Regions from separate parts of the Cytobacillus sp. C11.1 genome, predicted to be linked through region 1. Evidence: predicted binding sites of a transcription regulator. Region 1 holds the regulator's gene; the other holds the start of a gene.
What was found. The regulator NrdR, encoded in region 1, represses ribonucleotide reductase genes. The targets are predictions, from matches to a motif close to AACACNATATATNGTGTT.
Positions count from the first base shown of each region.

Region 1 (12,478 bases):
ATGGACGATATCATACACGAAGCAAAGCAAAAGGGATATGTATCTACCCTCCTTCACAGGAGAAGGTACTTGCCTGAAATCACCAGCCGTAACTTTAACCTGCGCAGCTTTGCAGAGCGGACGGCAATGAACACACCAATCCAGGGAAGCGCTGCAGATATTATAAAAAAAGCAATGATTGACATGGCAGACCGTCTGCTGGATGAAGGTATTAAAGCGCGCTTATTGCTGCAGGTCCACGATGAATTGATCTTTGAAGCACCGGAAGAAGAAATAGAAACCCTTAAAAAGATCGTGCCTGAAGTAATGGAAAATGCTGTTGAGCTGATGGTTCCATTGAAGGTTGATTACTCTTATGGCCCGACATGGTTTGATGCAAAATAATTTTTAGGTCTGCCATAGAGGTTTCCATCTAAAATTTTTTGTTTTAAAAGAACATACTTATAATGCGCACTGCGCTTTACGAAATGGAGGGATTTATATGCCTGAACTTCCTGAGGTTGAAACGGTCAGAAGGACACTCCAGGAATTGGTGGTTAATAGAACAATTGCCCATGTATCTGTTTTCTGGCCAAAAATGGTTAAGCATCCGGACGAAGTCTCCCAATTTCAGGATGCTTTAGCCGGTCAAACCTTTCGGGAAATAGGCAGGAGAGGCAAGTTTTTGATTCTCTATACAGATCATTACGCGCTTGTCTCCCATTTAAGAATGGAAGGAAGATACGGTCTTTTTTCGCGAGACGAGCCCGTTGAAAAACATACACATGTTATATTTCATTTTACAGATGGAACAGAGCTTCGCTATAAAGACGTCCGCAAGTTTGGGACGATGCACTTATATGCAAAAGGCGATGAATTGAGCACCCTTCCGCTTTCCCATCTGGGACCGGAGCCATTTGCCGAAGATTTCACAGCGGATGAGCTCGCTGCAAGGCTGGCAAAGACGACTAGAAATATCAAAACTGCGCTTCTTGATCAGAAAACAATCGTCGGCCTTGGAAACATTTATGTTGATGAAGCTTTATTCCGTTCCCGTATACATCCCGAAAGACTGGCAAAAAGCTTATCGAGAGATGAATTGGAAACGCTCCACAAGGAAATTTCCGACACTCTTAAGGAAGCGGTAGAAAAGGGCGGGAGCACGATTCGTTCCTATATAAACTCCCAAGGGCAAATCGGCATGTTCCAGCTGGAGCTTTATGTATACGGCCGAAAAGGAGAAGAGTGTAAAGTCTGTGGAAATACTTTAGAAAGGATCGTGACAGGAGGCCGGGGTACAGTTTTTTGTCCATCCTGCCAGAAAAAAGACTAATGAAATTCTAGCCTGATATTAACTAATGCGCAGAATGGGCGGACAGTCTGCTTGGCTGTACTGCACCGGTGCCTGTCCCCTCAAGGCCACAAGCCAACCCTCCCATAAAGGTAAAGACCACCTTTCTTTAAGGCTCGTCTTTGCTTGTCAGGGAGAGCACTATGGAAAGCGTCTTGAAACTCAGCAGGAACAAGCGGGCTTGCTTGTTCCTGAGGCACTTACGCATTTCTAATAACATTGGATGGGCTTCTTCCATATACTATCGTAGCGATTGACAGGAAGGAGCTCTATTCAATGGTGCATGCATTCTCACTTTTAATACTTGCTTTTGCTGTCAGTCTTGACAGTTTTAGTGTCGGTTTAACATATGGTTTGAGAAAAATGAATATACCATTTAAATCGATCAGCATAATCGCTTGCTGTTCAGCAATTACGCTAATGGCTGCAATGACAATTGGCCATCTCATAGAGGCCTTTTTATCGCCGGCTTTTGCTGAAAGTATGGGAGGAATCATTCTTATCATTCTGGGTGCCTGGGTTCTTTATCAATTTTTCAGGCCTGAAAAGGTTAAGGATGTTCTTCCTCATGAAAAGACAATTGTAAATTTTGAAATTAAATCACTGGGCCTTGTTATTAATATCCTGAAAAAGCCGATGTCTGCCGATTTTGATAAATCTGGTGCAATTACTGGTGTTGAAGCGCTCATGCTGGGGCTTGCTTTATCCCTGGATGCCTTTGGAGCTGGAATCGGTGCGGCCATGCTGGGATATTCGCCATATTACTTGGCTTTGACAGTTGCCTTAATGAGCTCTTTGTTTGTGTTTATGGGAATGCAGGTTGGATCTCTTTTTTCCAAGTGCGGATGGGTCCATAAGTTCTCATTTATACCCGGCATTATTTTAATCGTAATTGGCATCTGGAAAATTTAAAAAGACCTTGAAAGGAACAAGCTATGTCATTAACCATAGGACTGACAGGTGGTATTGCAAGCGGTAAAAGCACCGTTTCGGCCATCTTAATCGAAAAAGGTATCACTGTAATTGACGCAGATGTGGAAGCCAGATTAGCTGTTGAAAAAGGAGAGGAAGCATACAAGGAAATTATCCGTCACTTCGGGGATCTTATTCTGCTTGAGGATGGTTCAATAGATCGTGGAAAGCTTGGCTCCATCATTTTTCATGATGAGAGGGAGCGGATGAAATTAAATAGCATTGTCCATCCCGCAGTCCGCAAAAGAATGTTGGCAAAGAAAGAAAAAGCAATCAGGAGAAGTGAAAAATTGGTGATCCTTGATATTCCGCTGTTATTTGAGAGTAAGTTAACATATATGGCTGATAAGACTTTATTGGTATATGTGAATGAAGACACGCAGCTCCAGAGGCTCATGGCCAGAAATAAGCTTTCAAGGGATGAAGCCATCGCGAGGATCCGCTCACAAATGCCTTTAAAAGATAAAAAGGTCCTGGCGGATGCTGTGATCGACAATAACGGGAGTATTGAAGAAACAGAGAAACAATTATGGAATATTTTAAAAAGGTGGAACGTTAGTTAAGGGCCTGAAAAGGCTCTTTTTTGTTATTCAGTAAGCTTAATAGTATGACAAAATAAAATATAAGGCTAATTTTTTAGGATAAAATATTATTATAAAAAGCATTGATTATGCCTTTTACTTGATTAAAACATTTCTGAATTGTTAAACATTAAAAAATCCGCATTTTATTCATCACAAATGACCATTAATATGTTATACTAATTACATCTTAGGGTAATAAAAGTATAACATTAATGCGGAAGGGGCCGTAACATGAAGGCGAGAATAGCGATTAACGGTTTTGGAAGAATTGGACGTATGGTTTTTAGAAAAGCCATCCTGGAAGATAATCTTGAAGTTGTTGCCATAAATGCAAGTTATCCTGCTGAAACTTTGGCGCACTTAATTAAATATGATACAAACCATGGGCAATTCGAAGGAAATGTTGTCCCTGAAAACAATGCCATTGTTGTAAACGGCAAAAGAGTTCAGCTTGTCAGCAACCGTAATCCTGAGGAGCTTCCTTGGAGAGAAATGAATATCGATATCGTAATTGAAGCAACTGGGAAATTCAATTCACGCGATAAAGCAAGTCTTCACCTTGAAGCTGGAGCTAAAAAGGTTATTCTTACTGCGCCTGGAAAGAATGAAGATGTTACGATTGTTATGGGCGTAAATGAAAGCGCATTAAATATAAATGAGCATGATGTCATTTCAAATGCTTCATGTACCACGAACTGTCTTGCACCTGTTGCAAAGGTTCTAGATGAGCAATTTGGCATTGAAAATGGACTTATGACAACAGTTCATGCATATACAAATGACCAAAAGAATATTGATAACCCGCACAAGGATCTCGCCGCGCACGTGCTTGCGGCCAATCCATCATTCCAACGTCAACAGGAGCTGCCAAAGCTTTGTCACTTGTATTGCCTCATTTAAAAGGCAAATTGCATGGTATGGCATTGCGTGTTCCAACTCCAAACGTATCTTTAGTGGATTTGGTGGTAGACCTTAAGCGCGATGTTACAATTGAAGAAGTTAATTCAGCTTTTGAGACTGCTTCACAAGGATCGCTGAATGGAATTCTTGATATTACAGATGAGCCATTAGTTTCAATTGATTTTAATACAAATGAACATTCAGCCATTATCGATGGATTATCCACAATGGTAATCGGCACAAATAAGGTGAAAGTATTGGCATGGTATGATAATGAATGGGGCTATTCATGCCGGGTTGTCGACTTAACTAAATATGTAGCCCAAGAGCTTTTCCAAGCATCTGCTGTAAAAGTTGGTTAAACTATAGCAATCTCTTTTTATAAAATAATACCCATACCCTTTATGCCTGCCTACCCCGGCAGGCTATTTTTGTTCTGGAAAAACTTCTGTCAAAAACGATTATTTACATTAAAGCCGATGGACGAACCTATATAATAAATTTGCGAAAAAAATGTAGAACAATGTGTTGCAAAAAGAAAACAAACGAAGTATACTAATCCTCGTGAACTTCTCCGAGTTTTGGTACGGTAGCTACTTAAAGGGTTAGGACCTCTCTGGACTAACTTTCCCCCGTGGTAGTTATAGACCAGTATAAATCTGGAAATTCATTAATTAATAGCTTCATAAAAGTTTAAAGGGGGAAATTTGAATATGGAAACTATGGGTCGTCACGTTATCTCAGAACTTTGGGGATGCGATTTTGAAAAGTTAAATGATATGGATTTTATTGAGCAGACATTCGTAAATGCAGCATTAAAATCAGGTGCTGAAATTCGCGAGGTTGCATTCCACAAGTTTGCGCCGCAGGGTGTAAGCGGAGTAGTCATAATCTCTGAATCTCACTTAACTATTCACAGCTTCCCGGAGCATGGCTATGCCAGCATTGATGTATATACGTGTGGAGATCTTGACCCTAACATCGCTGCAGACTTTATTGCAGAATCGTTAGGAGCTCAAACGCGTGAGAATATCGAGATTCCTCGCGGTATGGGTCCAGTTCAAGTTAAACAAGCTCAAGTACTTTAATAACTGAATGATAATCGGCAAATCCAGAGGTGTATACATTACACCTCTTTTTATTTTGTGAAAAACGATATTGATTACCCTGGCTTAACCATTAGGGTTTCCTTGCAAAAAATAGTACAATAGGAATACATACAAAATTTACGGAGGAAAGAGGATGTCTATTTTTCGGCAGCTTGCCAATCGCTATAAAAAACAGTGTGAAACACATGAAAATCACTCCGACCCTGAGCTGGCAACGAGATATTATAGAACGAACACTGCCCAAATAATGCAAACAATTGAGGAACTGTTCAAAGCGGATCGCAAAGTGCATATTGTCAGCACTTCAAAAGAACATGGCGAGATTGCAGCAGAGATAAAGAAAGACAAAACCTTTTTTGCCATTGTAACCGTTGTTACTGTTAAGCCATTTGAAACTGCAGTAGATATTAATCTATCGACAGAGCAATCCTCTTTGTCAGGCGTTCACCCTATTCTTAAAAGAGAAGTGCTTTCAATTTACGAAAAGATAAATAAAAAACATGATTTTCTTGGAGCTGCAAGAAACGCAGACAAATAGTTGCACTTGTACTGTCTCCCCCTTTTTTATAAGATAAGAGTAACAAAAAAAATCGGAATAGAACCCAAGGCACTTAAGCCCTCTTAATATATAAATGGATTCGGAGCTGATTGTATGAGATGCCCTTCATGCCAAAATAATAATACCCGCGTTCTCGATTCACGCCCTGTCGATGATAGCAGGTCTATCCGCCGCAGAAGGGAATGTGAAAAATGCGGATACCGGTTCACTACTTTTGAAAAAGTTGAAGAAATTCCTCTTATTGTTGTTAAAAAAGAAGGAACCAGGGAAGAGTTCAGCCGTGAAAAAATACTGCGCGGCCTTATTAAAGCATGCGAAAAACGGCCAGTTGCACTTAAGGACCTTGAGGAAATTACCTTTGAAGTGGAGAAAGAGCTTAGAAGCAACGGTGTTTCTGAAATAAAGAGCGATGAAATTGGTGAAATGGTCATGGACAGGCTTGCGAAAGTGGATGATGTGGCATACGTGCGTTTCGCCTCTGTCTACAGGCAATTCAAGGATATTAACGTTTTTATTGATGAACTAAAAGAATTAATTAAAAAAGAACAATCATAATCGAATCAGGTATAGTTTGACTGCACCCTGATTCTGGCTGAATAGGAATGACGGGCTGAAGGATATTCTTTGGCTCTTTTTTTGCGACATATGTGCTGACAAGGGATTTTTTAGTGGGACTTTATATTAGCGACAAAATCATCTGGTGTTGGGGAAAAGGTAGATAGTTGAGCGGATTAACGACGAAATTCCAACTGGTATTGGGAAAAAGGTAGTTAATCGAGCTGAATAACGACGAAAGTCCACCAGGTAAAGGGAATATGGTAGTTAATCAAGTGGAATAACGACGAAAGTCCACCAGGTAAAGGGAATATGGTAGTTAATCAAGTGGAATAACGACGAAAGTCCACCAGGTAAAGGGAATATGGTAGTTAATCGAGCGGAATAAAGACGAAAGCCCACCAGGTAAAGGGAATATGGTAGTTAATCAAGTGGAATAACGACAAAAAACCACCTGGCCAGCGTAATATGGCAGCTAATAAACATATGCACGCCGCTCTCTTACCGGAACCGGCAAGCTGCAGTTAACTAATTCAGGTACAAGACGAACAAGATAATAATAGAACGGAAAAAGGTGATCGTTATGGCCCAGCATTGGCAAGAAATGCTTCCAATTGACAGATACACAGTAGCCGCCAGCGGGCTTTTGCATGAATATGACCGAAAAGTGCTGACACTGTTGTACCAGCCTCTTATTGGTTCAACTTGTTTTAGCTTATATATGACCCTCTGGGCTGAACTGGAGGAAAACCGGCTTTGGTCTTCTTCCAACTCACACCACAGCTTGATGAATTTTATGGGCATGGGGCTTAAGGAAATTTATGAAGCTCGCCTCAAGCTGGAGGGAATTGGGCTTCTAAAGGTATATGTAAACAAGGAAGATGATACCCGTTCATTTATATATGAGCTGCTCCCTCCTTTAACACCAGAACAATTTTTCCTTGATGGCATGTTAAATATTTATCTCTACAAAAAATTGGGAAAAAACCAATTTATGAGGCTGAAACGCTTCTTTTCGGATCAAAAGGTGCATCCAAAACAAGGGTATCAAGAAGTAACCAAAGCTTTTCAGGATGTATATAAATCAGGGCATCCAGGCACTTTTGAGGTTGACAGGGATATGGAGCAGCTTATGAACGAGCCGAAGGGGCTGGGGTATATAGGCAGACAAGAACAAGAGGGAATCCAGATCTCCAATGAAGCTTTTAACTTTGATTTGCTTCAGGCAGGGCTGAATGAGTCGCTTGTTCCGAAAAAAGCCCTTACAGCTAAAGTAAAGGAATCCATCAGCAATCTTGCTTTTTTGTATGGAATTGACCCGATTCAAATGAAAAATATAGTGATCAGTGCTGTAAATGTCGACAATGAGATTAATGTTGAAGAATTAAGGAAATCTGCACGCGATTGGTATCAATTTCAAAACCAGGATCAGCTTCCATCCCTTATTGACCGGATACAGCCTGCTGTGCATCAAACTCATAAAAATGAGCCAAAGACGCAGGAAGAGGAATTGATCCGTTATTTGGAAGTCACATCACCTAGGGAGCTTTTAAAAGATATATCCGGAGGAGCAGAGCCATCAAAAAGTGACTTGCAAATAATTGAGGATGTCATGTTCCAGCAAAAGCTTTTGCCAGGGGTAATTAATGTACTCATTCAATATGTTATGCTAAAAACAGATATGAAATTGACCAAAGGCTACGTTGAAAAAATAGCGGGTCACTGGGCCAGAAAAAAGATCAAGACCCCACAGGAGGCCATGCTTTTAGCTAAAAAAGAGCACCGCCAATATCTTGACTGGGCAGAAGGAAAGAAAACACCTAATAAAAAAGCAAATAGAAAGCAGCCTATCAGGACAGAAATGCTTCCTGACTGGTTTGATGATAAAAGTGAAACAAGCAGTAAAAAACCAGATGACCAGCCGAATAAGAGCGGCAAGGATCAGGATGAACTTGAAATGAAAAAAAGAGAGCTTAAAGAAAAACTGAAAAAACTTCGATCACAGGAGGTGACTGATTGATGGAAAAGATCAATGAAACACTTAGGCGCCTTGCGGGCAATGAAGGCTTCCAAAAAAGGTATGAAATGATGCGTAATCAAACGCTGAATCACCCGGAGGTAAAGGCTTTTTTGAGGGACCATAAGGATGAAGTGACATCTGAAATGGTTGAAAAAAGCCTGATCAAGTTATTTGAATATACACAGCAAAGCAAGGAGTGCAATAAATGCCCCAGTCTTGAAGGCTGCATCAATTTTATGCAGGGCTATCACCCTGAACTTGTTATTCAAATGGGTATTATTGATTTGAAGTACGATAAATGCCCCCGCAAGGTTATGTATGATGAGAAGCGGAAAAATGAAAAGCTTATCCAGAGTCTGTATGTCCCAACTGATATTCTGCATGCCACGTTTGACTCGGTCTATGATGATGACGATCGTATCATGGCAGTAGATAAAGCTGCTTCATTCGTAATGGACTATCAGCCAGGATCTAAGAAAAAGGGGATTTATTTTTACGGTAAGTTCGGTGTCGGTAAATCCTATTTGCTTGGAGCAATTGCCAATGAGCTGGCAAGTAAAAAGGTTTCCTCTATGATTGTGTATGTCCCTGAGCTGTTCAGGGAATTAAAGAACTCAATTGGAGACCATACTTTAAATAGCAAGATTGAAACAATTAAAAAAGCGCCGGTTTTAATGTTTGATGATATTGGTGCCGAAACGATGTCAAGCTGGACAAGGGACGAAATTTTAGGTCCAATTCTCCAGTTCCGCATGCAGGAAAGCCTTCCTACCTTTTTCACCTCTAACTTCGATTTCCAAGGGCTGGAGCATCATCTATCCTACAGCCAGCGCGGTGAAGAAGAAAAGATGAAGGCCAGAAGGATTATGGAGCGGATCAAATACCTTGCAGATCCTGTCCTTGTGGAAGGCCCTAACAGAAGAGTTTAACAAAGAAAGCTGCCGTGAAATGTCCGGCAGCTTCTTCTGTATGCTATTTTTCCTTGTATTAAATTGTTAAAAGAACAAACCTGACTTCTAATTTGGCCAGGTTCTCCATATACATAGAACAGAGATTTGTATAAAGGGGGGATTTGGTTGATCGAAATCATTTTCCAAAGCAGTACAGATGCAATGAATTTTCATGAGCATCTTCATGAACGGCTGCTGTATTCTAACCAAACCGATAAAAAAACTCTTCAATTTGAAGGTCAACATATAGTTAAAATCCTTATTGAAAATAATCTAAAAGATTTGGAGTCTGTAAAAGAAGTATTTTACCAGTTTATCGTCAACAGGAAGCAGGATGATTGGTTTAGAAGAATCCTGATGGAAAACTATTATTATGAAGATGAGTGTGAACAGCAGCAAATTCTTGAAATTATCCGCTCCATTTTGGAAGGAAACCGTGAGGATCTAGCTGCATTTGTAAGCGATGTGGATGTTAAGGAAAGTTTGAAAAGTGCAATCGATCAGCTGTTTCAGAATAATATATCGTTTTCTTTTGATTCCTTTGTAAAGTTTCGGATGCGTCCGCTTATGGATCAAATGGCCAAATATGTGGAAGTATCCATCGATGAGTATAAAATGGAGCAGGAATACCAAATGTTTATTCAAACATTAAGAGATTTTTTATCAGGCAGGCAGGCAAAGCTGGATACAATCCATGTACTTATGGATGAGGGCATTCATTTTTATGATGAGCAATTTTATGAAATAAAGCGGGGAGAGCTTCTAAGAATGATTGACCGGAAACTTTTATCCAATCATCCGGTATATGTGGACTCCGTAACGATTGCGCCACTTCTCTCCATTGCACCATCGTGCATTTATCTATATTCTGATGACTATGAACAGCCATTGGTCAGAACGATCCGCAATATATTCGAAGAAAGACTTGTACTGGATTCTATTTCAGGCTTTTACGAAAATAAAAGAATCTATCCTTTCGCAGCTGATGAAAAAATGTAAGATATACCCTTGATTTTCCTGAAATAACAAACTATAATAACGTACATATTATGTTATTCAAGCAAAAGTTGCGATGAGGATAAGGGTATTCTTATACGGTTCAAAGAGAGGGAAGGCAAGGCTGAAACCTTCCTAACACGATTCGAATGCTTACCGCCTCTGAACTCCAGCCAGGAAATGGGCTGGCGGTAAAAGACCGTTATCTTACTACAGAGTCATTTTTCGTATTGGAAAGTGAGAAGTAGGGTGGAACCACGTGTTAATAATAACTCGTCCCTTTTTTAGGGGCGGGTTTTTTTGTTTTTGGCTGAGTTTCAGGTTATTAACATGGCCATCTATAACAGGTTGAAACGCAGGAACTCTGAATTCAGATATCTTGCGCTAACATAAAAAGGAGGAAATATCATGTCTGAAGTTGTTAAAGTTTCGTTTCCAGATGGTGCTGTAAAGGAGTTTCCAAAGGGAACGACAACAGAAGATATCGCAGCTTCGATCAGCCCTGGCCTGAAGAAAAAAGCGATTGCCGGTAAGCTGGATGGAGAAATGTATGATCTTCGGCGTCCAATTGAAAAGGATGGGGCTATTGAAATTGTTACAGCTGACAGCAGCGACGCGCTGGAGGTTCTGCGTCATAGTACTGCCCACTTGATGGCGCAGGCGATAAAGCGTTTATATAAAAATGTAAAGCTAGGTGTCGGACCAGTTATTGAAGGCGGGTTTTATTATGACATAGACCTGGAAGAATCCCTGTCGCCGGAGGACCTTCCTGTAATTGAAAAAGAAATGAAAAAAATCATTAATGAAAATATTGATATCATCCGCAAAGAAGTCAGCCGTAATGAAGCTGTCGAGATGTATAAGGAAATTGGTGATGAATATAAGCTTGAACTGATTGAAGCCATTCCAGAAGATGAAACAGTAACAATCTATGAGCAGGGTGAGTTTTTTGACCTATGCCGAGGCGTTCACGTTCCGTCAACAGGAAAGCTGAAAGAGTTTAAATTATTAAGCATTGCCGGTGCATACTGGAGAGGCAACAGTGATAATAAAATGCTTCAGCGTATTTATGGAACAGCCTTTTTCAAAAAAGAAGACCTGGCTGAACATTTACGTTTGCTCGAGGAAGCAAAAGAGCGTGATCACCGTAAAATCGGCAAAGAGCTTAACCTGTTCATGAACTCTCAAAAGGTTGGCCAAGGTTTGCCTTTATGGCTGCCGAAAGGGGCAACAATCCGCCGCAACATCGAACGCTATATTGTTGATAAGGAAGAAAGATTAGGTTATAACCATGTGTACACTCCAATCATGGGAAGTGTAGATCTTTATAAAACTTCCGGACACTGGGACCATTATCAGGAGGACATGTTCCCTGTGATGGAAATGGATAATGAACAGCTGGTTCTACGTCCGATGAATTGCCCGCATCACATGATGATTTACAAAAACGGCATTCACAGCTACCGAGAGCTGCCTATCCGCATTGCAGAACTTGGAACAATGCACCGCTATGAAATGTCAGGAGCCCTATCAGGACTTCAGCGCGTGCGAGGTATGACTCTCAATGATGCGCACATCTTTGTACGTCCTGACCAGATTAAGGAAGAATTCAAGCGTGTTGTTCATTTGACCCTAGAGGTATATAAGGACTTCGATATTAGTGATTATTCATTCCGTCTATCCTACAGGGATCCTCAAGATACTGAGAAATATTTCGATGACGATGAAATGTGGGAAAAGGCACAGGCAATGCTGAAAGAAGCCATGGATGAAATTGGCCTGGATTACTTTGAGGCAGAAGGCGAAGCAGCTTTTTACGGCCCGAAATTGGATGTTCAGGTTAAAACTGCCCTTGGCAAAGATGAGACATTATCGACTGTCCAGCTTGACTTCTTATTGCCTGAACGTTTCGACTTAACATATGTAGGAGAAGATGGAAAGCCTCATCGCCCTGTAGTTATCCACCGCGGTGTTGTATCCACAATGGAACGATTTGTGGCATTCCTGATTGAAGAATACAAAGGAGCATTTCCAACATGGCTAGCGCCTGTTCAAGTTCAGGTCATTCCGGTGTCTCCTGATGTGCATTTTGATTATGCAAAACAAGTACAGGAGCAGCTTCAGGCAGAAGGCTTCCGCGTTGAGCTTGACGACCGCAATGAAAAAATCGGCTATAAGATCCGTGAAGCGCAAATGCAAAAAACTCCTTACATGCTTGTAGTCGGAGACAATGAAGTAACTGAAAAAGCTGTCAATGTCCGCAAGTATGGAGAGCAAAAATCAGAAACAGTTCCATTTGAAGATTTCATCTCAGCTTTAAAAGCTGAAGTTAAACGCTAATATAGGTATGAAAGGGCTGCGCAGTCTGCAGCCCTTTTCTATTTTAAACTCTGTTAACGATTCGTTGATAGATGGTGATTTTCGTTGATATAATGGAAAATTCGTTGATATATGGGCGGTTTTCGTTGATATATATAAATTCGTTTATATATTTTAAATCTTG
Region 1 is NZ_CM176935.1:1,959,125-1,971,602, forward strand. It holds gene polA (DNA polymerase I) at 1-384, shown strand, start outside; gene mutM (DNA-formamidopyrimidine glycosylase) at 482-1,312, shown strand; gene ytaF (sporulation membrane protein YtaF) at 1,607-2,242, shown strand; gene coaE (dephospho-CoA kinase) at 2,266-2,865, shown strand; partial or broken gene AC3ZVC_RS09695 (glyceraldehyde-3-phosphate dehydrogenase) at 3,118-4,148, shown strand; gene speD (adenosylmethionine decarboxylase) at 4,500-4,874, shown strand; gene AC3ZVC_RS09705 (hypothetical protein) at 5,029-5,433, shown strand; gene nrdR (transcriptional regulator NrdR) at 5,548-6,009, shown strand; gene AC3ZVC_RS09715 (replication initiation and membrane attachment family protein) at 6,593-8,029, shown strand; gene dnaI (primosomal protein DnaI) at 8,029-8,958, shown strand; gene ytxC (putative sporulation protein YtxC) at 9,106-9,978, shown strand; T-box leader at 10,040-10,259, shown strand; gene thrS (threonine--tRNA ligase) at 10,384-12,315, shown strand.

Region 2 (12,478 bases), 310 kb from region 1:
TCGGTGCTGTTATATACTTTCTTTTTCAGCGCATTAACAGAGCTAACCCCTCTAAGCGAGAGCAGCGGGCTTTTGTACGGGCAGCCAAAAAATCTAAAAAACGCTTTAATTATAAAGAAGCAGGTTCAGCCAACGGCAAAAAGGCGTCCCTCGGTTCCCTTACTTCAATAAAAAAATCTAAGAAAAAGTCTTCTCCACATTTGACTGTCATAGAAGGCAAAAAAGGCAAAAAGAAAAATCGAGCATCCCTTTAATAAAGGGCTCGATTTTTTGTTTTTGGCTGTTTTCGCAAACTTTGTTGCTATTTAATAAAATAGAGTAGTGGCTGATTTTCGCTACAGACTGCTCGCTTTCCGCGGGGCGGGCGGTGAGCCTCCTCGGCGCAATGCGCCTGTGGGTTCTCACCTGTCCCGCTGCTCCCGCAGGAGTCGAGCGCCTTCCGCTCCAATCACCCAACCTTGTTTATGTCTTATAAACTATTCAAAAACAACAATCTTTTAGAAAAGAGCCTTGTTTTTTTAATCTTTAGTAGCTCCATCTTGAGAAAAATTGCTCCGCACATTGTCTTCCATGCTCAAGCAAATCCCTTTTCTTTTGTTCAGTTAGCTCAAATTCGGCGGTCAGCACCCCATCAGTTGGGATAAATATTATATTTTGCGCGTGTTTTCTTGAAATGTATCGTGCATCATGCGCATCTTTCATGGTTTCGAAAAGGGCTTCATACATCTGTATCGCATTCGCAATCTTATTCGGCGGCCGTTCACTTAGGTTATGGCTTAGTTTAACTCCCAATACAGGCCTGATTTTTTTCACATTATCCCTATCAAATAACCACATCGGAAAATTGCTCAAAACTCCTCCATCAACGATTACACTCGTGCTGCTGTATGCCTGCATTTTTACTGGCTCAAAAAAATAAGGAAGACTGCAGCTCATACGGATTGCCTTGGCCACCGGGAAAGAGCCCGGATCGATTCCATATTGAACAGAGATCATCGGGCAAAACAACAAGCCGGCCATTAGTCAGGTCGGAGGCTATTACCCTTAATGACTGTGGCGGAAGGTCTGCAAATGTTCTTATACCTCTGGCAGCCAGCTTTTCAGCCATCCATTTCTCCAGTTCCACACCTTTGTAAAGTCCTAATCGCCAATAGAGGAGAAGCCATTTAGTGACAGAGAAGGGTATGAATGTCTTTCTTTCATCAAGAAACTTTTTTACATCAAGTTCATCCACAAGCTGATAAATTTCGTCACTTGTATATCTGGCAGCGATTAATGCTGCAACGATGGAGCCTGCACTCGTTCCGGCTACTCGTTTGAATTGGAACCCCCGTTTTTGGACTGCGTCATATGCACCGATTAAAGCAAAACCCTTAATTCCTCCTCCTGAAAAAACACCGTCTATATACATGTAAGCCACTCCTGTCGATGTACTTACTAATAGAGGAACTCTTACTTATACATCTTTAATCAGGAGCTTTTTAAAATAGTACGGCTGACAAGCAGAATTTCCTGCCGATTAGGAATTTGTAAAATAGGAGGTTATTATAGCTTAAAAGCTCATCTGCATCATGCTCCGTTTCTGCACGTATGTTTAGGTAAAATATTGGACTTCTGCCTCCGGAAAGAAGGAATGGACATATTGCCTGATCGTGTTCTCCAGTTCTTTTGCTTCTTCCGTTGGATATACATATTTACCGATTCCATATCTTCCCCATTTATACTTGCGCTTCTCTTCATCCATCTCAAGCTTGGATTTAGGATAGCGCTTTTCAATTACCTTTTTGGCTGGTTTGGTAAATCTGTGCTGAATCAATTCGAAGGTCAACCCTTGAAGATTGATGCCTTCAAGCGATTTGCTTAATCTTTGAAAAAGCTCAAGATAGCCTTCACGCCAATCTTCATGCATATAAATAGGCGCAACGATAAAACCCAGCGGATACCCTGCGTTTGCCACTTTTCGGGCAGCTTCAAGCCGGTCATCAAAAGAAGAAGTACCCGGCTCAAAATTTTTGATTACGTAACGTGAATTGACACTAAAACGAAAGCGAGTTTTTCCATTATGGTTAGCATCAAGCAGGTGGTCTACATGATGGTACTTCGTCACAAAGCGAAGCTGGCCAAATTCTGTTTGGCCAATAAATTCAATTGTTTTTTTCAAAGAATGTGTCAAATGATCAATCCCGACGATATCGGATGTACACGCAGCTTCAAAACGTGTTAACTCAGGTTTTCTTTCCTCCATATATTTCGTAGCCTGGTCAAATATTTCTTCCAGGTTCACATACGTACGTATATACGGCTTGCTGCCAAGTGTCGTTTGCAAATAGCAGTAATGGCAATGGCCCATGCAGCCGGTAGCGAGCGGAATGGCGTATTCGGCTGAAGGCTTTGAGGTATCAAATTTCAGGGTTCTTCTTATACCCACAACTAATGTGGATTTTGCATTGCGGTATTTCTGCAATTCATTGTCGCCGGGAATATTTCTTACCTGGTTGTGGGAAGTCGTCTCCCTAATTTCGATATTCATTTTTTCAAACTTCTCCTTCAGCTCTCTGCCTAAAGGATATTCCAATGCCTGGGGTTCAATATAAACAAGCTGCGGGATAAAAGGATTCATGGGTAACCTCACTTCTTATGTTAGTCGATTTGTTCAACGAACCATTTCTTCCTTGGGGGTCGCTGAACCTGATAACAGTAGTATGAGCCAAATCCCACAACAGCAAAAAAAGAAGATGGAACAATTATTTCCATCTTCTTTGGTAATTCTTTTTTATTTGGCTGCTTTCGCAAACGTAGTTGCTAGTTATACCTTACGCTCCATCAACAGTCCTAAAATCAACTTTTACTTAACCTAATTATAACCCGCATTTCAGCTGGGCATTACAGTTAGTACACGTATTGCATCCGCCGATTTCTTTTACCTTTCCTTTTCGGCATACCGGGCAGGTATTGCCTACTTCTGAACCGATTGTTACATCAGTTGAACGAAGGTCGCTGATCGTATCAACTAAGACAACGTGCTGCTTTGTTTTTTCTTTCTTAACTGTTTCTGTATCATCAAAGCTGTTTTCTTCTGCTTTCAGGGTTAAGACCTGAGAATCGCGCGATCCGTCAACATAGACCGTTCCACCCTTGGCACCGCCGCGGTACAGGCGCTCATACACTTTTTCAACCTGCTCAACACTGTAGCCCTTCGGCGCATTTACTGTTTTGCTTATTGAGCTGTCAATCCAGCGCTGGATTACACATTGTACATCGGCATGTGCTTCAGGAGCCAAATCCATCGCTGCAATAAACCATTCAGGCAGATTATCCGGATCTGCATCGGGGTTGCGATCCAAATATTCCTGAACGATATCTGCCTTTACTTCGATAAACTTGCCTAAACGGCCGCTTCTGAAGTAAGAGAATGAGAAGTATGGTTCAAGGCCTGTAGAAACTCCAACCATTGTTCCTGTAGATCCAGTCGGAGCAACAGTTAATAGATGCGAATTACGAATTCCCTTTTCCAGGATAGACTGACGGATATCTTCAGGCATTTTCTTCATGAAGCCTGTTTGTGTAAATGCTTGGCGTAAGCGGTTTGTATCCTCTGCATTCTCACCTGTTAAGAATGGGAAGCTTCCCTTTTCCTTTGCAAGCTCTACAGAAGCTCTGTACGCTGTCGTTGCAATTGTTTCAAAGACTTTGTCTATCAGATCATTTCCTTCTCCCGAGCCATATTCAGTTTCGCAGTAGATGAGCAAATCATGAAGTCCCATAACGCCAAGGCCAACACGGCGCTCACCAAGCGCCTGCTTTTGGTTCTCTTCAAGGAAGTATGGGGTTGCATCTATTACATTATCCTGCATACGAACGCCCACTTCGACAGTACGCTTCAGCTTTTCAAAGTTTACTGTTTTGTTTTCCTTATCTGCCATTTCTGCCAGGTTCACTGCTGCCAGATTGCAGACAGAATATGGTGCGAGAGGCTGTTCCCCACACGGGTTTGTTGCTACAACCTTTTGTCCATATGCCTGTGCATTTGTCATGTCGTTGGCATTATCGATAAAGAAGATTCCTGGTTCTGCAGAGTATGTTGCACAAATATTAATTAAGTTCCAAAGTTCTTTCGCTTTAATTTTGCGGTAAACTCGAACCTTGTAGCCAAGCTTATCCCATTCTCTTACGTCACCCACTTTGTGCCATTCTTCATTATATATTTTCATGGTCTCGGCATCGTAGGATTCCACATCAGGGAAGCGAAGATCGTATTCTGTGTCATTCTCGACTGCATCCATGAAATCTTTTGTCAGGCAGACTGAAATATTTGCACCTGTCAGGAATTCAGAATTATGGACACTGTACGTACCGCCAGCAGACAGTTTTTCTTCTGCATCTTTGATGATCTTCTCGCTGAATCCGCCATATCCAGGAATAGTCTTGTAATTAACAATTCCCTGATACATAGCAATTTCCTGTTCGGTGAAAGGGGTAAATTTCAATTTTTCTTTAGCATATTTTTTTATGGTTTCATCGTTTGTATTTTCAAGAAGGAATCGTAAAATCCTTGGATTTTGCATTTTAGAAATTATGAATTCAATAATGTCCGGATGCCAGTCCGACAGCATAATCATCTGAGCCCCTCTGCGTGACCCTCCCTGTTCAACAAGGTGAGTCAGTTTCGCAATGTCATCCAGCCAGGAAACTGAACCGGAAGATTTACCGTTGACTCCTTTTGCCAGTGTATTGCGAGGTCTTAGGGTAGAACCGTTTGTTCCCACTCCGCCGCCGCGGCTCATGATTTCCATAACCTGCTTGCGGTGCTCTGATATGCCTTCTCGGGAATCCTGTACAAAAGGCATTACGTAACAGTTGAAATACGTTACATCCGTGTCAGCACCTGCTCCGTAAAGAACACGGCCGGCCGGGATGAAGTTTAAGTTCTTTAGTTCCTGGTAGAATTTTTCAAACCATTCTTTTCTTTTTTCTTCTGTCTTCTCTACCGATGCAAGGCCTGTTGCGTTACGTTTAGCAATTTGTTCGTAGTAGATTTCAAGCGGTTTTTCAATTACATCCAGCGGCTTCGTGATAATGCCTGTACGTGCTTCCTCCGGATCATCGAGCACGCCTCTGTAATCTTCTTCGACTAAAACTTTGGCTGTCTTGTTTTCCCAGTCAATATCCAGGATAAAACCTAGGCCGCGGGCTGGAAATTTCGGATCTTCTTTGATAGTTAGGACAACGAAGTCACCATTTGTCAGAGTCACTTTCTCAGTATCTTTGAAAGTGTATCTGTCCAGCATGACTAAACGGGAAACACCTTTGTGGGTCATTTTCATATCCGGGGTTACAGGGTGAACCTGAGGGAATAAACGGATGTCCTTGTTCAAACGATCGATGTTCAATTTCATTTTTTGTCCTAGCGCAACAGACATTGTTACAACTCCTTCGATATAAATTCATGCCATTTTTCTGTATGTTGTGTAAACATTTTCATAGTTAGAGCAACTCTAGCTGTGTTAGAAGAGTACCCTAAAGTTACCATACCTCAAACCCCAAAATCAATATATAGTGTTTAAAATATTTTCGACACCACTATATGTTGTGTTCGATTCAGGCTTAACCGATTTTGTCAAACTTAAAAAATACTAGATTTTGAAGAAAACAAGAGTTAATGACAGATTTACGACAAATAACGATAAATTTTCATAAATTTCGAGGTTTGCACTTTATATATATATGAATTGGTAAAATGTTCAAAAAATAAAAAAAGACTCTGTTAAACATGCATCTTGATTTTCCGCTGCAGGCGCTCGTTTTCTGCGGGATTTCCTTGCCTACCCTTTCACGCAGGAAAATGAGAATATGCATACCTGTTAAAAGGTCCCGCGAAGTAATTACGAAGGCATTTTGAGCAGTTCAGCCATCTGTTTCAATCACCAGTTCTAAAATCAAAATAAGCATAGCCAAAAAGAAAAAAGCGACAGGGCCGCTTTTTATCTTTGGCTGTTTTCTAAAAGATTGCTGTTTTTGAATAGATTTGTGAATAGGAACATTATTATATTAGGTTTGTTGGTTGGAGCGTAAGGTGCGAGACTCCGAGCGGAACAGTTGAGATCACACAGGCGCTGCTCGCCAAGGATGCTCACCGCCCGCCCCGCGGTTTGCTGAGCATCCTGGAACTGAGAATCAGCCTCTCCTCTATACTTGTATAAAAAGTGGCAAAAGTTTGCGAAAACAGCCTATCTTTTATAGTTCCATTCTTCATTTTCATAGCGCTCTTTTGCAATTTTTTGCACATATGCCATTTCTTCAGCAGTCAGCTCGTATGGTTCCAGCTCTATATTCAGGCCTTCCTCAAAGCCTTTTTTAAAAGCCCGTTTGGCCTGATCCAGAGTGAACTTTTCGGATGTCAGCTGGTTCATGGCAACAGCTTTATTTTTAAAAGCTTTCTGCATTCTCTCTTTTACTCTTTCGTTTGGATACTTGAATAAGCTAAACAGTTTATCTTCATCCAAGTCAAGCAAAATGGATCCATGCTGCAGGATTACCCCTTTTTGCCTTGTTTGGGCACTGCCGGCCACTTTGCGTCCTTCTACCACAAGCTCATACCAGCTTGGAGCATCGAAACAAACAGCGGACCTGGGATTCTTTAATGAATCCCTTTCCTCAGCAGTCTTCGGCACTGCAAAGTATGCCTCCATCCCAAGTGCGTGAAATCCTTTTAATATTCCTTCTGAAATGACTCTGTAAGCTTCAGTCACAGTCATTGGCATATCAGGATGCTCTTCCGGAACAATTACACTATATGTAAGCTCATGTTCATGAAGCACGCCCCTGCCGCCTGTAGGCCTGCGCACAAAACCCAACCCATGCTGTTTAACGGCCTCCATATCGATTTCTTTTTCAACCTTTTGGAAGTACCCGATGGAAAGCGTCGCTGGATTCCATCCATAGAAACGAATAACCGGAGGCATCTTCCCCGAACTGTTCCAATCAAGCAGGGCCTCATCCAAAGCCATATTAAAAGAAGGAGATCCCTCTCCTGAATCAATAAAACGCCAAACTTCTTTTGTCATATGTAACCCTCATTTACAGATTCTTTAACCAGTCATTTGCGGTTTATAGTCTACCAAAATTCATACGAAAATTAAAGCAAGTTGATTTTCCATAATAAATTTAGCAGATTCCCTTTACTCGCATAAGGAAAGGCTTATATAATATAAGTTGGCTTAGCTAAGTGTGAAAGGAGAAAGACACATTGGATACACTTTATTTCATTCTTATCATTTTAGGTGCAATTATTACCTACTCCGTCGTTACTTGGTTATATCAGCGCAGGATTGTTAAAACGCTTACTGAAGACCAGTTTCGCGAAGGTTATAGAAAAGCCCAATTAATTGATGTCCGCGAACCAAACGAATTTGAGAATGGTCATATTTTAGGTGCCCGCAATATTCCGCTTTCACAAATGAAAACGCGAATGAAGGAATTGCGTCCGGACAAGCCTGTATACCTATATTGCCAAAGCGGCATGAGAAGCGCGAGAGCTGCCCAGTTTTTGCATCGTAAAGGCTATAAAGACCTTTCACACCTTCAGGGCGGATTCAAAAAATGGTCCGGCAAAGTTAAAGCGAAAAAATAATAGTGATAGACTAAAGGCCCCAGCCATTTTCGGCTGGGATTTTTTGATATTTTCCTGCTTTCTCTCAATTAAAACAGCAAAAAGGATGCCCCTATTCCGGGACATCCTTTAATTTTTTTATTGCTTTTGATAGCGAAGAACAGGTTTGCGGGCAGCCATTGTTTCATCAAGGCGTCCGATAACCGTTGTATGAGGCGCTTCCTGAACGATCTCAGGGTTTTCCTCTGCTTCTTTGGCAATTTGGATCATGGCATCAACAAAGGAATCCAGCGTTTCTTTTGATTCTGTTTCTGTCGGTTCGATCATAATGCACTCTTCCACATTAAGCGGGAAGTAAATTGTTGGCGGATGGTAGCCAAAATCAAGAAGGCGCTTGGCTATATCCAATGTGCGGACTCCCAGCTTTTTCTGGCGCTTTCCACTCAATACAAATTCATGTTTGCAATGCCTGTCAAAAGGAAGATCAAAGAATGGTGCCAGCCTTCTCATCATATAGTTTGCATTTAATACCGCATATTCTGTTACAGCCTTTAATCCATCCGGTCCCATTGTACGGATATATGTGTAAGCACGTACATTGATGCCGAAGTTTCCATAATAAGGCTTCACTCGGCCGATTGATTGCGGACGGTCATAATCAAATTCATACTTGCCATCTTTCTTAACCAATATAGGCTTCGGAAGGTATGGAATTAGATCTGCTTTTACACCGACAGGACCTGATCCCGGTCCGCCGCCGCCGTGCGGCCCAGTAAAGGTTTTATGAAGATTAAGGTGAACAACGTCAAATCCCATATCTCCTGGGCGGGCTTTGGAAAGAACGGCATTCAGATTGGCTCCATCATAATAAAGTTTTCCGCCTGCACCGTGCACAATCTCAGCCATTTCCAGAATATTTTCTTCGAAAAGGCCCAAAGTGTTAGGGTTTGTCAGCATTAGGGCAGCAGTATCTTCGCCAACCACTCTTCTTAAGTCCTCTAAATCGACCAAACCGTTTTCGTTTGATTTAACGGTTATTGTTTCAAATCCTGCTACTGTTGCAGAAGCCGGGTTTGTACCGTGGGCAGAGTCAGGAACTATAACTTTGGTACGCTTCGTATCGCCATTAGCTTCATGGTAAGCACGGATCATCATTAGTCCAGTCCATTCTCCGTGCGCCCCGGCAGCCGGCTGAAGCGTTACTTCATCCATTCCTGTAATTTCAATCAGATGCTCCTGCAAATCATACATAAGTTCCAATGCACCTTGTACAGAGCTTTCATCCTGAAGGGGATGCAAATGGGCAAACCCGTTAAAGCGGGCAACATTTTCATTGATTTTAGGATTATATTTCATGGTGCATGATCCCAATGGATAGAATCCTGAATCAACTCCATGGTTACGTTTGGAGAGAGCCGTATAATGGCGCATAATATCAAGCTCGGATACTTCTGGCAGTTCAGGCTCTTCTATTCTTAAATAACCTTCAGGGAGAAGTTCGCTTAAATCTGTTTCCGGAACATCCATTTCAGGGAGGCTGTAACCGATACGCCCTGCTGTACTTACTTCAAAGATGAGTGGCTGATCTTCCTTATGCATGGTAATCCCCCATTTCTTTAACAAATGTATCAATTTCTTCTTTCGTTCTTAATTCAGTTACAGCAACTAGCATATGGTTTTTCAAGTCAGCAAAATCTCTGCCAAGATCAAAGCCGCCAATAATGCCCTTTTCCAAAAGCTGTTTGTTTACTTCTTTGACCGGCTTGTTCAGCTTAATGACAAATTCATTAAATGAAGGGCCTTCAAATGCTATTTCGAAACCATTTTCTTTAAACTGCTTTTTGGCATAATGGGCTTTTTGCATGTTGGAAACAGCCATTTCTTTAACGCCCTTCTTTCCTAGAGCAGTCATTGCTACAGATGCAGCAAGAGCATTTAACGCCTGATTGGAACAGATGTTGGACGTTGCTTTATCGCGGCGGATATGCTGCTCACGAGCCTGAAGCGTCAGAACAAAGCCTCGGCGCCCTTGATCATCAACAGTCTGGCCAACGAGGCGTCCCGGAACTTTTCTCATCAGCTTGGATGTAACGGCAAAATATCCGCAGTGCGGCCCGCCGAAAGCTGTAGGAATCCCAAAAGGCTGTGCATCCCCAGCCACGATATCTGCTCCGAATTTTCCCGGAGGCGTTAATGCTCCTAGAGAAAGCGGGTTGCTTGAAACCACAAACATTGATTTATGTGCATGAATAATTTCTTCAAGCTCTTTTAGTGGCTCTACTCTTCCGAAGAAGTTTGGATACTGGACGATTACTGCTGCAATATCATCGCCAATCATATCGTTTAACGCGTCAAGATCTGTTACACCATCTTTGTGAGGAATTTCAATTACCTCAATATATTGGCCCTTCGCATAAGTCTTGACAACTTCCTTTGACTCAGGATGAACGCTGCTTGAGATCAGCACTTTTTTGCGGCGTGTATTTCCCGCACTAAGCATTGCAGCTTCAGCAAGAGCCGTTCCACCATCATACATGGAGGAGTTCGCGACATCCATTCCAGTCAATTCGCAGATCATCGTCTGGAATTCAAAAATTGCCTGAAGCTCACCTTGGGATATTTCCGGCTGGTAAGGAGTGTAAGCAGTATAAAATTCTGAACGCGATAATACATGGTCAACGATAACCGGCATGTAATGGTCGTATACACCTGCTCCAAGGAAAGAGGTGTTTGTGCGAAGATCGGCATTTTTCTGTGCCATTAAAGTGAGCTCTTTCATTAGTGCTGTTTCAGATTTTGCAGGTTTTATTTTATATTCACCTTTAAATCTTACGCTTTCAGGAATGTCACTGAAAAGCTCTTCCACAGCTTTAACGCCGATCGTTTCGAGCATTGCTTTCTGGTCAGACTCTGTCATCGGTAAATAGCGATGTTTCATCGTTTTCTCCCCCCGGTTAGTTCTTTTCTCTTTTATAGAAAGGTGTAGATGCAATTTTTGCTTTTAAACGTTTGCCGCGAATTTCTACTTCCACTTCTGTTCCTAGCTCAGTATGTTCTTTTTTAATAAGTGCAAGGCCAATATTCTTCTTTAAGGTTGGAGATTGGGTGCCTGTTGTCACTTCCCCGATAAGCTCTTCTCCTTTATAAACAGGATAGCCATGGCGCGGGATTCCGCGGTCAATCATTTCAATCCCGGCAAGCTTGCGGGGAACCCCATTTTCTTTTTGCTGCTTCAGAACTTCCTTGCCGATAAAACCAGCTTCTTTGTTCACTTTTACAGCAAAGCCAATTCCTGCTTCAAGCGGTGTTATATCAGGGGAAAGTTCCTGGCCATATAGTGCAAGATTAGCCTCAAATCGGAGTGTATCCCGAGCGCCAAGGCCGCATGGAAGCACGCCATCTTCTTTGCCTGCTTCAAGTATTTCATTCCACAATGCTACAGCATCCCTCGCATCGCAGTATACTTCAAAACCATCTTCTCCAGTATAACCAGTTCTTGAAACAAGGGCTTTCTTTCCATTCAGATCAACATCCTGCTGAAATTTGAAAAAGCCGATTTCCCCCAAGCTTGTATTTCCAGCAAGCTTTTGCATTACCTTTTCAGCAAGCGGTCCTTGGAGTGCAAGCTGCGCCATATCTTCCGAAAGGTTTTTCAATTCCACATTGCCTTCAACATGGTCTTGCAGCCATTGGTAATCCTTTTCAATATTTGATGCATTTACAACTAGCAGATAGTGGTCATCGCCAATTTTATAGACAAGTAAATCATCAACAGTTCCGCCATTCTCATAACACATCGCTGTATATTGAGCACCAGCGTTTTTTAATTTTGAAACATCATTTGTCATCATTTTTTGAAGATAAGCAAGGCTGTCAATGCCTTTCACTTCGATCTCACCCATATGGGATACATCGAAAAGGCCAGCCCTGGTACGGACTGCTTCATGTTCTTCTTTAATGCTTGAAAACTGTACAGGAAGGTCCCAGCCCCCAAAATCGATGGTTTTTGCTCCATAATCTTTGTACACCTCATACAAAGGTGTGCGCTTTAACTGTGACATTTACTCGTCCCCCTCATAATCTTTTTAAAACGGTGTAGGAAACATAAAAAAGGACAGAGTATCCCCTCGTAATTGAGAAGATCCCTGTCCTTGCACCTGAAAGTTTACCGAAATCGGCTTTCCCCTTGGGTGGCTCCTTTATAGAAGCACTCTCCAGAGCTGCGTCAAACAAGAGTTCTTTTGCCTGAGAGATTCACAGGATTTGCTTGCTCCTTCGGCGCTACAAACGTAGTCTCTCCCCTTGTTATCATTCGCATTTATAAAATTTCCCAAGTTGGTCATACTTATACCAAACAGAAAAATAATGACTCCATTATTTCGATAAACTAAATTTAATGTGTTAACTTTCAAAACTTTCAAAGCTATTATCATCCTACCACCTAAACCAGGTTTGGGCAATATGTTTATATAGATTAAAGGAGCTGTTTTTATGACGGTGCAAATTGGCTTTGATTCTTCCTGGCAGGATGAATTTTTAAAGAGAATAGAAGACGATGGTCCTTGGGGAAATTGGGAACTGTATAAGCTGGCTGTAGAAGTTGAAAAGCATACGGTCATTCCCGAATTTGAAGGCCTTCAGGCTCCAAAGCACCTGCCTAATCTGACACCGCTTCCCCATCAGCTGGAAGTAGCAAAGCAGGTTGTTGAAAGCATGAACGGAAAAGCCATCCTTGCAGATGAGGTTGGTCTTGGGAAAACGATTGAGGCTGGTCTTATTTTAAAGGAATATATGATAAGAGGTTTAGTAAAAAAAGTGTTGATTCTCGTTCCGGCTTCCCTGGTATCTCAATGGGCAATGGAGCTGAAC
Region 2 is NZ_CM176935.1:2,265,369-2,277,846, reverse strand. It holds gene AC3ZVC_RS11245 (SA1362 family protein) at 1-254, shown strand, start outside; partial or broken gene AC3ZVC_RS11240 (patatin-like phospholipase family protein) at 526-1,411, opposite strand; gene splB (spore photoproduct lyase) at 1,595-2,620, opposite strand; gene AC3ZVC_RS11230 (vitamin B12-dependent ribonucleotide reductase) at 2,859-5,420, opposite strand; gene AC3ZVC_RS11225 (lipoate--protein ligase family protein) at 6,228-7,064, opposite strand; gene AC3ZVC_RS11220 (rhodanese-like domain-containing protein) at 7,247-7,630, shown strand; gene gcvPB (aminomethyl-transferring glycine dehydrogenase subunit GcvPB) at 7,748-9,208, opposite strand; gene gcvPA (aminomethyl-transferring glycine dehydrogenase subunit GcvPA) at 9,201-10,547, opposite strand; gene gcvT (glycine cleavage system aminomethyltransferase GcvT) at 10,564-11,670, opposite strand; glycine riboswitch at 11,833-11,921, opposite strand; gene AC3ZVC_RS11200 (DEAD/DEAH box helicase) at 12,101-12,478, shown strand, end outside.
Region 2: the regulator NrdR is predicted to act here: its motif matches at 5,577-5,594, upstream of AC3ZVC_RS11230 (vitamin B12-dependent ribonucleotide reductase).